DNA from 3 places in the Paracoccus methylovorus genome. Region 2 is predicted to be linked to each of the others. Evidence: riboswitches for the same ligand, from Rfam matches in the RefSeq annotation. Region 2 holds a riboswitch; each other region holds the start of a gene.

Region 1 (4,275 bases), on a different replicon from region 2:
GCTTCTGGCGGAAACCGTCTGACGGCTTTGGGCGGGGTCCTAGCGGCCCCGCCGCAAAAGCACGACGGCATTGATCGCAATCAACAGCAGCCCGGCGTTCTCGAACCAGAAATTGTATCCGACGTTCGCGAAATCCGCGCTGATGAGCATGTCCACATGATGAAAGCCCACCGCGCGCACCAGCACGAAACCGCACAACACGGCCAGCCCCAGCAGGGCGAGGCCGTTGCGGCGCATGTGCCCGCGCAGGATTTTCGTCGCCCAGACAAGCGTGATCACCACCCCCAGCACCAGCCCGGCAATGAAGGCCAACTGCACCAGGCGACGGTTGTCATACCAGCCCTGCGCGCGAGCCATGCAGCGTCCGGTGGCGGTCAGCGCGGTTTGCAGGTCCAGTTGCTTGTTCACCGCCAGAAACGCCATCAGCACGGCAATGGTCAGCCACAACCCCCGCGCCGCTCCGGCCGGACGGCGGAACAGGACCCTCAGCGCCAGAAGCAGGCAGATCAGATAGGACAGCACCGTCAGCCAGCCGGTGATCTCGGGGTCGCCAATGGTCGGCGTCCAGTCGTGCGCGATACAGGCCCGCAGGGCCGAGAAGCTGGAAAACCCAAAAAACATCAGCGAAACCCGTATTCTTGGGGCGCAGCGCGCCGGATGGGTCTCGGTTAACGGGGACGTGCGCCCCAAGTCAATTCTGCGAGGATCAAGATATGGACAAGTTCACCACCCTGACCGGCATCGCGGCCCCCATGCCGCTGGTCAACATCGACACCGACATGATCATCCCGAAACAGTTCCTGAAGACGATCCATCGCTCGGGTCTGGGGAAAAACCTGTTCGACGAGATGCGCTATAACCCCGATGGTTCCGAGATCCCCGATTTCGTGCTGAACCAGCCAGCCTATCGCGATTCGCAGATCATTGTCGCCGGTGACAACTTCGGCTGCGGATCGTCGCGCGAACATGCGCCCTGGGCGCTGCTGGATTTCGGCATCCGCTGCGTGATCTCGACCAGTTTCGCGGACATCTTTTACAACAACTGCTTCAAGAACGGCATCCTGCCCATCATGATGCCGAAAGAGGTCGTGGACGTGCTGATGGAAGATGCGAAAAAGGGCGCCAACGCCCGCATCACCGTCGATCTGGAAAACCTGACCGTGACCACCTCGGATGGGCAAAGCTTCCCGTTCGAACTGGACAGCTTCCGCCGTCACTGCCTGCTGAACGGGCTGGACGATATCGGCCTGACCATGGAAAAAGCCTCGGCCATCGACACCTATGAGGCGCAGATGACCCAGAGCCGGCCTTGGGTGTAAGGGCCTTTGCCGGGGCGGCGCTGGTCGCCGCCTTGGGATTTGCCGCCAGCGCCGATCCCCTGCGGATCGCAAGTTACAGCCCCGACCTGTCTCGCGACGGGCCGGGGCTTTTGTTGCGAGACCTTGGCCGCGAGGACAAGCAGATCGAGGCAGCGGTGCAGGTCATTGCCGAAACCCGGCCCGATATCCTGCTGCTGACCGATTTCGACTGGGATCTTGAGGGGCGCGCGTTAGAGGCCTTTGCCACAAAGCTGGCGCGGGCGGGGCTGGATTATCCGCACCGCTTCGCTGCCCGCCCGAATTCCGGGATGGCGACCGGGCTGGACCTGAATGACGACGGCCGGCTTGCCACGGCGGACGACGCGCAAGGGTTCGGCAGCTTTTCCGGGCAGGGCGGGATGGCGATCCTGTCGCGCCATCCGATCGGGCCGGTCACGGATTACACGGATGCCCTGTGGCGCGACCTGCCCGGCCACCTGATGCCGCCTTTGCCCGAAAAGGTCGCAGCGGTCCGCCGCCTGTCCTCGACCGCGCATTGGGACGCCGTGATCGCGGTCGGGAACGAGCCGCTGCACCTGCTGGCCATGTCTGCGACGCCTCCGGTCTTCGACGGCCCCGAGGATCTGAACGGGCGGCGCAACCATGACGAACTGGCGTTCTGGCTGCATCACTTGCCCGAGGGGCCCTTCGTGCTGGCGGGGAACCTGAACCTGGACCCCATGGACAGCGAGGGCCGCCCCGAGGCGCTGGCCCGAATCATGGATCATGTCACCGATCCCCTGCCTCGCAGCGCCGGCGGGGCCGCGGCAAAAGGCGGCGTCAACGACAGCCACAGGGGCGATCCGGGCCTTGATACCGGCGACTGGCCCGACGACAGGCCGCCGGGCAATCTGCGCGTTGATTACGTCCTGCCCGCAAAGCCGCTGACGGTGCTGGATGCGGGGGTGTTCTGGCCAGCCGAGGGGCTGCTGGCCGATGCTGCGCTGACCGCATCAGCGCATCGGCTGGTCTGGGTCGATCTGGACTGGCCCCCCGGCCCCTGATTCTCCCCGTCCCTGATTCCGCTTGCCGCAGGTGCAGCATCACGGGTAATATGCCCGTGTATCGGTGCCCCATACGGGGCCAAAAGGGAATGCGGTGCGGCCTTGGATATCCGGGGCCCAATCCGCAGCCGCCCCCGCGACTGTAGACGGAGAGCGGACGCCCATCACGCCACTGGCCATCATATTGGGCCGGGAAGGCGGGCGTCTGCCGTGACCCGTGAGCCAGGAGACCTGCCGATGCGTGAAACCACAACGTCGTCGGGTTGGACGACTACAGGAAAGGGTCGCAAATGACCGCAAAACCAATGACCGCAACCGGCGTCAGCCGGGCCTCGGTCCTGTTTCCGGCCATCGCCGTTTTCGCCATCGGCTTCGGGCTGATCTTCATGGCCGGGCTGGTGCAGGCCGAGACCCTGCATGACGCCGCCCATGACGTGCGTCACGCCACCGGCTTTCCCTGCCACTGACATGTTCTCACGCATTTTGACCAGCGGATTGATCGCTGGTGCTGTAACGGGGCTGATTGCCGCCCTGTTGCAGCTATATTTCGTGCAGCCCGTACTGCTTCATGCCGAACTTTACGAATCCGGCCAACTGGTTCACTTCGGCGCCGATGTCATCGACGCGCATCAGGATATTGGGCCCTTCGACTGGACCCGCAACGGGCTGTCGGTCCTGTTCACCATGATGGTCTATGCCGGCTATGGGCTGATGCTGATGGCGCTGATGGCGGTTTCCGAATCGCAGGGCAATGCGGTCACGGCGCGGCAGGGTCTGCTGTGGGGGCTTGCGGGCTTTCTGACCATGCAGCTTGCCCCCGCCTTCGGCCTTGCCCCCGAGGTGCCGGGCGTCGGCGCCGCCCATGTCGAGATCCGTGCCATCTGGTGGCTGGGCACCGCGCTGGCGACAGGGCTGGCGCTGTGGCTGATCGCCTTTGGCAAGGGCTGGGCGGCCTGGGGGGCGGCGCTCGTGCTGATCCTTGCGCCGCATCTGATCGGCGCGCCGCAGCCCGACGCCTATATCGGTCCGGTCCCGCCCGAGCTTTCGGCCGAATTCGCCGGTCGCGCGCTGGGTGCCGGGGCGATGGCCTGGGTGTTGCTTGGCCTGCTGGGCGGCTGGTTCTGGCAACGCGAAGGCCAGAACGCACCCCTGCCGCAAACCGCCTGATCAGGGCAGGTACGGCTGGCCGGGGGCGTGGTGTTGCGCGCCCGGCCTTTTCCAGAACCGAACCGGGGAACGTCATGGACCGCTCGATCCCGATGCTGCTGATCGGCCTGATCTTCGGCGGCGGCATGGGCTTTGTCATCGCCGCCGCCAATGGCATCACGCTGGACGGCCACGATCATGGCGGGCATGGGCACAGCGCACAGGGCATGACCCATGACCACGGCCCGCCCATCGACCTGCCGCCCGGCAGCGCCACCATCTCGGCCCGGCTGGAGCCTGACAGCGTTTCGGGCTGGAACCTGTTCATTCAGGCGCAGGGCTTTGGCTTTGCCCCCGAACATGCGGGACTTTCCGCCCGCATGGGCGAAGGCCACGCGCATCTTTACCTCAACGGCACCAAGGTCGCCCGGCTCTATGGCCCGGCCCATCACCTCGACGCGCTTGCTCCCCAAGATCGGCTGCTGGTCGAACTGACCTCGAACGACCACCGCCCGCTGACCGTGGCGGGCCAGCCGCTTGCCGTTGGCCTGACCGTGCCCGAACGCCCCGTCACCATCCGCGCCGAGGCCGAGGGTCTGCCCGACCCGGCCATATGCGCGACGCCCTGAAATAGGCCGGCCAACCGCCGCGTCCGCCTACATCTTTTCGCCGGGCAATTGGCTGGCCTGCCGGACCCAATCGGCAAATTGCTCCTCGTCGAACGGCCCTTCGGGGATGTGCAGGTAGCGCACCTCCGGCTGTTTCGA
Region 2 (4,275 bases):
GCAAAGGTCAGTCCCTGAAGTCTGATGTTCAGCAGCCCCGCCCGGACCGAACCCGGGTCCAGCTTGGCCCCATAAAGAAAAAAGAGCAGCGTCACCGCCCAGAAGGTGGCCCCGCGCAAGATCTCGGCCGCCAGCCCCCGCGTCGGCAGGAACAGCCCCAGCAGCACCATGCCGATCAGCAGCAGCATGTAGGTGTCGATGCCGATCCGTTTCAATGCGCGCATGGTTTTCCTCGTCCCGCGAATGCCCCTCTGTCTCATATAGATGGACGACGGGCACCGCCACCTTGCGCCGGGGAAATGGCCGCAACTCTTGCCCCTTTGGCGAAAAACCGTCACAGCAGGATATGTCCGATGCGAGAGTTCCGATGATGCGCCCCGCTTTTGCCCCATGGCTGTCCCGCACCAATGACGTGACCTCGGTCTTTCTGGCGGCGGGGCGGGTGCCTGGCCTGATCAACCTTGCCGGCGGCCTGCCCGAGCCGTCGGTCTGGCCTGTCGATGAGCTTGCCGATCTGGCCGCCCAAGCGATACGCAGCCACCCCGACGAAACGCTGGGCTATGGCCCGATCCCGGGCCTGCCGGCGTTGCGCGACCTGATCGCCGCGCGCTTTTCGACCGATACGCTGCGGCTGTCGCGCGAGAACGTGCTGATCACCACCGGCGGCATGCAGGCGCTGGAGCTGATGGGCAAGGTGCTGCTGCAACCGGGCGGGCTGATTGCGGCGCAAAGCCCGGCCTATCTGGGGGCCCTTGATGCCTGGATGCCGCATTCGCCGCAGTACCGCCCCATGCGGATCGAAGCGAACGACTTTGACCCTCATGCCGCGCTGGAGGGTGCGCAATTCGCTTATACCGTGCCGAATTTCTCGAACCCCAGCGGCAGGCTGGTGGCGTTGCCCGAGCGGCAGGCGCTGATCGCCGCCGCCCATGCGACCGGCACCTGGCTGATCGAGGACGATCCCTATGGCGCGCTTTATTATGAAGGCGAGCCCCTGCCCCGCCTGCTGGACCTTTCGGCGGCCGAGCGGCCCGGCCCCTATGACGGGCCGGTGGTCTATATGGGATCGCTTTCCAAGGAGCTGGCGCCGGGGCTGCGGATCGGCTGGGTCATCGCCGCGCCGGATATGATCGCGGCACTGGCAACTGCCAAGCAGGGCTCGGACATGTGCAGCAGCGGCCTGTCGCAGATGCTGGCGCTACGCGCGCTGGAAGCAGGGATGATCGACCGCATCCGCCCTGAGGTTCTGTCGATCTATCGCGCCCGTCGTGATGCGCTTTGCGCGGCGATGCAGGCGCATCTGGCCGAGGATCTGGACTGGCAGGTGCCGGTCGGCGGCATGTTCGTCTGGGCGACAGCCCGGGATCCGCGACTGGATACCGACCGGCTGCTGGAGCATGCAATGGCGCAGGGGGTCTGCATCTCGCCCTCCAGCGTGTTCGACCCCGAAGGGCTGGATCGGCGTTCCTTGCGGATCAACTTTACCCTGAATGCGCCCGAGCAGCTTGAGGAAGGTTGCCGCCGTCTGTCCCGCGCCATCCGTGCCGCGCTGGCCGAGGCCGGCTAAAGCGGGCGGTTGCTTGCACTGGACAGGATGTCGCGACGAGGCGACGCGGGCCGATTGGCGCTTGACAGCCGGCGCCACGCTACGGCAATGCGGGGCCGCTACGGTTCCGGCGTGATAGCGTCGGATGAAAAGGGAACATCGGTGCGCCCACCGGCCGCAATGCGGTCAGGGCGCGACCGGGGCTGCCCCCGCAACTGTACGCGGTGAGCAAAGGCCGACTACGCCACTGGGACCCACCCGGGAAGGCCGGCCCGAGCGATGATCCGCGAGCCAGGAGACCTGCCGTGGCGATCACCCATTTCCGGCGCGGGGCGCGTCAGGAAAGCGGCCTTCCGCAGAGGTGACAGTCGCCGTCCTGCGGCCGGGCTGCGCTTTCTCGGCCTTACCGCAGGACAGTTCTGCAAATCGCGGGCCGCAACCCGCGTTGGAAAGGCTTTGGAATGTTCAGAACTCCGGTTTCCGTGCTGGCCGCGACCGCCGCCCTTTTGCCCGCCGCCGCCCTTGGTCAGGACAGCCAGGATCAGGTCCTGCTGGATACGGTGATCCTGTCCGCCGGCCTGTCGCCGGTGGCGGAAAGCGCCTATGGCCGCGCCTATAGCGTCCTGACCGCCGAGGACCTGCAAAACCGCCGCGTCACCACCGTTCAGGATGCATTGCGCGCCGTGCCGGGTCTTGCCGTGACTGCGACAGGCGAAACCTTGACCAAGGTCCGTATCCGCGGCGGCGAGTCCAATCATGTTCTGGTGCTGATCGACGGAGTCGAGGCCAATTCGCCCGGCAACGGTGATTACATCTTCAGCGGCATGCTGGCCGAGGATATCGAGCGCATCGAGGTGCTGCGCGGGCCACAATCGACGATCTACGGCGCCAACGCCGCCTCCGGCGTGATCTCGATCACCAGCCGTCAAGCCTCTGCCCCGGGGCTGAGCTATGGCGGCACGGTCGAGGTCGGCGGGCTGAACACCCGCACGGCAAGCGCCTTTGTGCAGGCCAAGGGCGCACGTGGCGCAATCAGCCTTTCGGCCGTGGCGCGCCGCACCGATGGCGAGGACGCATCGCGCACTCCGGGTGGGGATACCGAGTTCAACAAGCACAAGACGCTGGGACTGAACGGGTCCTACGAATTGACCGAAGGCGTGACCGCCGGCTTTACCCTGCGCCGGACCTGGCAGGAATATGGTTATGATAACACGGTGTACCCCCCGTCAGCAGACTTCACGCCCCAGGACTATGTGGTCGATGCGCCCCAAACTGCTGACCGGAACGAGACTTACGGCTCGCTGTGGCTGGAAGCCGAGGCGTTGGGGGGCCGGCTTTTGAACCGATTCACTATTGCGGCCGCAAATCAGACCACGGACCATTTCAACGATGGCGTGCCGGATTATGACGATGGCTCGCGGTTGCGGGACTTCAAATATACCGGCACATGGGCACTGGATGGTGGCCACGCCCGCCACGCGGCGCAAAAGCTGAATTTCGCGGTGCAGAAGAAACGCGAAACCTATGAGGCATCCTTCGCAGCCGGCGGCCGGTATGAGCGGGATACGAAATCCGTTGCGCTGGAGTATCAGGGCCAGTTCGACGGGATCGGCATTCAGGCCGGGGTGCGGCGCGATTTCAACGAAGATTTCCGCAACGCCACCACCTGGAACATCGCGGGAGCCTGGCAATTGCCCGAACACGGCCTGCGCCTGCGCGCGGCGGCGGGCAAGGCCATCGTCAATCCCACCATGTTCGAGCTTTATGGCTATGTGCCGGGCAGCTACAGCGGCAACCCCGACCTGACGCCCGAAACCAGCCGCGGCTATGAAATCGGGGCAGACTGGAACTTTGCCGCGGGACAGGGCACGCTGGGGACGACGCTATTCACCAGCAAGGTCGAAGACATGATCATCGGGGCGGGCGATACATCGCAGAACCTCGATGGCACCAGCACCCGCAAGGGTGTCGAGGTCGATCTGGACTATCAGGTGACCGGCTGGCTGCGACTTGGAGCGAACTATACCTATACGGACGCCCGCACCACCGAAGGCCAGCCGATACCGCGTCAGCCGCGTCACATGCTTGGGCTGCGCGCAACAGGGGAATTCGCGCAAGGGCGCGGTTCGGTCACCGCCGATGTTCGCTATGTCGCGGGCAATTACGATGCCGAATGGTTCAGAAGCTGGACCCCGGACACCACTGAACTGCCCGATTTCGCGACCGTGAACCTTGCCGCGCAATATGACCTGACCGACAATCTCGTCGTGACCGGCCGGGTCGTAAACCTGTTCGACAAGGATTATTCCGAAGCATGGGGCTATTATGGTCAGGGTCGCACGCTTTACGCCGGCCTGACGGCGAAATGGTAAGGCGCTTTTGCCTTGCCGCCTGCCTGCTGGTGGGCCTGACCTTACCCGTTGCGGCCGATCCGCCGCGCCGGGTGCTGTCGGTCAACCTGTGCACCGACCAGTTGGCCATGTTGCTGGCCGCGCCGGGACAGCTTGTCTCGGTCTCTTATCTTGCGCAGGATCCCACGGCCTCGGCCATGGCGGACGAGGCCGCGCGCCTGCCCGTCAACCATGGTCTGGCCGAGGAGATATTCCTGATGCAGCCCGATCTGGTGCTGGCCGGAGCATGGAGCAACCCTGCGACGATCCGGCTGTTGCAGCGACTGAACATCCCGGTCGAGGTCTTTCCGGTCGAAACCGATATTCCCGGCATCCGCG
Region 3 (4,275 bases), 720 kb from region 2:
GGATTTCAATATCTATCCCGATGCCCGCCCCGATCTGAATCTGGCGCCGGATTATTTCGGCCATGGCGCCGATGGCGGCTTTGCGGAATATGGCTGCTTCCCTTCGGACCAGTTCCACGCCGTTGCCGATCCGGCGCTGGGCGATGCCGAACTGGCGACGCTGGGGATGTGTTCGTGGCAGACCGGCTATCGCATGATGACCTCGGCCGGGGTCCGCGAGGGAGAGCACATTCTGGTCACCGGCGCATCGGGCGGGGTCGGGACCGCGCTTTTGCAGCTTTGCCGGGTCGTCGGCGCGATACCCCATGCCATCGCCAGTTCCGGCAAGGCCGAGGCACTGCTTGCGCTGGGTGCGGAATCGGTGATCGACCGCAACGGGGTTAGCGATTGGTCCGCCACCATCGACAAGGCGACGGGCGGGGCAATGATCGACGCGGTGATGGATCTGGTCGGCGGGGACATGACCGTCCCCCTGATCCAGGCCATGTGCCGCGACATGCGCAGCAGGAAGACATTGCCCCGCCTGTCCATCGCGGGGGCCAGCGCCGGCAACGTGACCTCGCTGCCCTGGACGCTGATCTACCTGAATCAGGTCAGGATCTTTGGCGTCTCGCACGGCACCCGCAACGAGGCGCGGCAGTTGATCGACTGGATCCGGGCAGGTCGGCTGAAACCGGTGCTGGCCGGGATCATGCCCCTGTCCCGGCTGCACGAGGCAGAGCGTATCTTTGTCGAACGCGGCGGCGATTTCGTCGGAAAGCTGGTCGTCGTCCCGGACCGGATCATTGCCGAGCAGGGGCTGAAAGTCATGGACGGATAGCAACAGGGCCGGGATCAGCAAAGGGTATTCAGGTGCCGCGCAGCCAGTCCGGCGCGTTGCGGATTTCGTCCACGCCGGCCAGCGGTGCGATGCGCTGAAGTTCGGTTTCCAGCGCGGCAAGGCGGACTTGGCCCATGCGCACGCCCGGCTCGGGCCAGAAGGCGCGGATGGCCAGTGCGCCGTCCTCGCGTTTGGCGTCCAGCCGGCCGATCAGCCGGTCGCCCTGCATGACCGGAAATACGTAATAGCCGTATTGCCGTTTTGGCGCGGGCACGAAAATCTCGATGCGATAGCGGAAACCGAACAACCGCTCGGCCCGTGCGCGGTCGCGCAACGCCGGGTCGAAGGGCGAAAGCAGGCGGACCCGGGACGAGGGCTCGGGCAGAGAGGGGGCAAGGTCCGGCACCTCTGGGCGGCAATAGCTGCGCCGGAGCTGCCCATCGACCGTTTCCACGTCGATTTCGATGATCCGTCCCGCTGCTAGCGCCTCGGCGCACCACAATTTCGCCTCGTCCCGGCTGGCGATTTCAAAAAAGGCCGCCAGCTCGCCGCTGGTGGCAAAGCCCAGCCGCTCCAGCGCCGCCATCATCGCCCAGTCGACGATCTCGGCATCGTCCAGCCGGGTGTTCAGATGCTCGGCCGGAATGACGCGTTCGGCCAGATCATAGACCTTGCGAAAGCCTGCCCGGTGTCGGATCGCCAGCCTGCCCGAACGCCACAGATATTCCAGTGCGGTCTTGGACGGATGCCAGTCCCACCAGCCGCCCGAGCCCTTGGGCTCGTCCCCGCCCAGATCCGACGAACTGGCCGGGCCGTGGTCGGCGATGTGGCGCAGCACTGTGTCGAATTCCGCGTCCCAGCCCTCGCGCCGCCATTTCGGCCAGCGGCGCTGCATATGCGCCTCGTCCCGGGCGAACTTCAGCCGCCACATCGGGTAAAAGCGCATCGGGATGACGGCGGCGTCATGGGTCCAATGCTCGAATGCGGCGCGGTGGTTGGCGATCAGGCTGTCCAGCGCCGGCGGCCGGTATTGGCCGCGACGCGACCACAGGATCAGGTCATGCGACCGCGCCAGAGTGTTGACGCTGTCCACCTGCACAAAGCCCAGATCCTCCAGCACGCCGGACAGATCCGCGCCCTTGCCCGGCCCCCGGCCCGGCCTGAGCAGCAGATGCCGGTCCAGAAACAGCCGGCGCGCATCGCGGTTTTTCAGCAAGGGGCGGGTCATCGTGAAAGCCTGTCTTTGGCCTTGGCGAGACTGTCATAACCATTCGGGACAAAAAATAGCCAATCGGTTTCTGGTCCCATGGCGGTTGCCCTTGTGCTTCTTTTACCCGCCATGCGCGAAATGTCGCACCTGACCTACAATATCTTGACGAATTTATCGGTTTAGTCGCTAAATATGGGCGTCACGGTTCTTTCGGGTCGATCCAACCCGAAAGCCAAGAGGGAAGCCGGTGCGCCTTTCGGGGCAAGGCCGGCGCTGCCCCCGCAACTGTAAGCAGCGAGCCTGCGCCGGATCATGCCACTGGTGCCGCAAGGCATTGGGAAGGCCGGCAAGGGCAGCGACCTGCGAGCCAGGAGACCTGCCGCGACGACGAAGATGAACCACGGACGGGGTGTCCGGCGGTGCGTTTGGCGATGCGGCCTTGTCGGCCCATGGCCCAAAGCGTCCGTGCCTGCCCCGTCCACAGCACCACGGGGAACAGATGCGGGCAGTATTCATAACCAGTCTTGTCAAAGCCGGGGCGATCCCCCCAAGCGCGGCAAGTGGCAGGCGCGCCAGCGCCGTCCTTGGCCGGAACCGGGCAACGGGGGTGGCCTGCTGATGTCGGCGCCCATCGCACCCGCGCCTGAAACCGCACAGCCCGGCCATGTCTTGGAACGGCGTGACGTCGCCGTCGATGTGGCCTCGTCGGTCAACGAATATCTCGACCGCGCCGATTGGCGGGTGAATGCCAATGCCAATCAGGACTATTCGCTGGGCGGGCTGATCCTGAACGTCTCGGGCAAGGTGATCGCCAATTACTGGCTGTCGCATGTCTATTCGCCCGCAGTCGGTCACGCGCACCGGCAGGGCGATCTGCATATCCACGACCTTGACATGCTGGCGGGCTATTGCGCCGGCTGGTCGCTGCGCACGCTGCTGACCGAAGGGTTCAATGGTGTCCCCGGCAAGGTCGAAGCCGGCCCGCCCAAACGCCTGTCCAGCGCCATTGGCCAGATCGTGAACTTTCTGGGCACCTTGCAGAACGAATGGGCCGGGGCGCAGGCCTTCAGTTCGTTCGATACCTATATGGCGCCCTTCATCCGCAAGGACGGGCTGGGTTACGCCGAGGTGCGGCAAGGGATGCAGGAACTGATCTTCAACCTCAACGTGCCCTCGCGCTGGGGCACGCAGACCCCGTTCACCAACCTGACCTTTGACTGGGTCTGCCCCGAGGACCTGCGCGACGACGTGCCGATCATCGGCGGCCAGCCGATGGATTTCACCTATGGCGAGTTGCAGGCTGAAATGGACATGATCAACCGCGCCTATATCGAGGTGATGACGCGCGGCGATGAAAAGGGCAGGGTGTTCACCTTCCCGATCCCGACCTACAACATCACCCCGGATTTCCCGTGGGAAAGCGAAAATGCCGTGCGGCTGTTCGAGATGACGGCGAAATACGGCCTGCCCTATTTCCAGAACTTCCTGAACTCGGACCTCAAGCCAAACATGGTGCGCTCTATGTGCTGCCGGTTGCAACTGGACCTGACCGAGCTGCTCAAGCGTGGCAACGGGCTGTTCGGCAGCGCCGAGCAGACAGGATCGCTGGGCGTCGTTACCGTCAACTGCGCGCGGCTGGGCCATCTGTACAAGGGCGACGAGGCGGGGTTGCTTCGGCGGCTGGATCAGTTGCTGGAGCTTGGCCGCGACAGTCTGGAAATCAAGCGCGGCGTGATCCAGCGACTGATGGACGACGGGCTGTTTCCCTATAGCCGGCGCTATCTTGGAACGTTGCGCAACCATTTCTCGACGCTGGGTGTGAACGGCATCAACGAGATGATCCGCAATTTCACCGATGATGCGCATGACATCACCTCGGAATGGGGTCATGCCTTTGCGCTGCGGTTTCTGGATCATGTGCGGGCGCGCATCACCGCCTTTCAGGAAGAAACCGGGCATCTCTACAACCTGGAAGCCACGCCGGCGGAAGGCACCACCTATCGCTTCGCCAAGGAGGATAAAAAACGCTTCCCCGACATCCTTCAGGCCGGGACCGGGCACGAGCCCTATTACACCAACTCCAGCCAGCTTCCGGTCGGCTTTACCGACGATCCTTTCGAGGCGCTGGAGCGGCAAGAGGCGCTGCAACGCAAATATACCGGCGGCACGGTGCTGCATCTTTACATGGGCACGCAGCTTTCCTCGGCCGATACATGCCGCAAGCTGGTGCGCCGGGCGCTGGAGA

The links. A riboswitch is a leader RNA that binds a small molecule or an ion and turns the genes downstream of it on or off. The one in region 2 is predicted to bind cobalamin.
Region 1: it holds a riboswitch for cobalamin, as region 2 does, so the genes downstream of both, JWJ88_RS01340 (CbtB domain-containing protein) here and JWJ88_RS16185 (TonB-dependent receptor plug domain-containing protein) in region 2, are expected to answer to the same signal.
Region 3: it holds a riboswitch for cobalamin, as region 2 does, so the genes downstream of both, JWJ88_RS19975 (ribonucleoside triphosphate reductase) here and JWJ88_RS16185 (TonB-dependent receptor plug domain-containing protein) in region 2, are expected to answer to the same signal.

Annotation. Positions count from the first base shown of each region.
Region 1 is NZ_CP070368.1:269,439-273,713, reverse strand. Features, by position in the region: gene leuC (3-isopropylmalate dehydratase large subunit) at 1-22, shown strand, start outside; gene JWJ88_RS01355 (hypothetical protein) at 40-621, opposite strand; gene leuD (3-isopropylmalate dehydratase small subunit) at 714-1,319, shown strand; gene JWJ88_RS01345 (endonuclease/exonuclease/phosphatase family protein) at 1,310-2,362, shown strand; cobalamin riboswitch at 2,408-2,615, shown strand; gene JWJ88_RS01340 (CbtB domain-containing protein) at 2,653-2,829, shown strand; gene JWJ88_RS01335 (CbtA family protein) at 2,831-3,529, shown strand; gene JWJ88_RS01330 (hypothetical protein) at 3,604-4,137, shown strand; gene JWJ88_RS01325 (DUF1801 domain-containing protein) at 4,165-4,275, opposite strand, start outside.
Region 2 is NZ_CP070371.1:606,438-610,712, reverse strand. Features, by position in the region: gene JWJ88_RS16195 (bile acid:sodium symporter family protein) at 1-224, opposite strand, end outside; gene JWJ88_RS16190 (aminotransferase-like domain-containing protein) at 368-1,567, shown strand; cobalamin riboswitch at 1,652-1,868, shown strand; gene JWJ88_RS16185 (TonB-dependent receptor plug domain-containing protein) at 2,008-3,918, shown strand; gene JWJ88_RS16180 (ABC transporter substrate-binding protein) at 3,912-4,275, shown strand, end outside.
Region 3 is NZ_CP070371.1:1,383,489-1,387,763, reverse strand. Features, by position in the region: gene JWJ88_RS19985 (zinc-binding dehydrogenase) at 1-820, shown strand, start outside; gene JWJ88_RS19980 (winged helix-turn-helix domain-containing protein) at 849-2,048, opposite strand; cobalamin riboswitch at 2,216-2,428, shown strand; gene JWJ88_RS19975 (ribonucleoside triphosphate reductase) at 2,649-4,275, shown strand, end outside.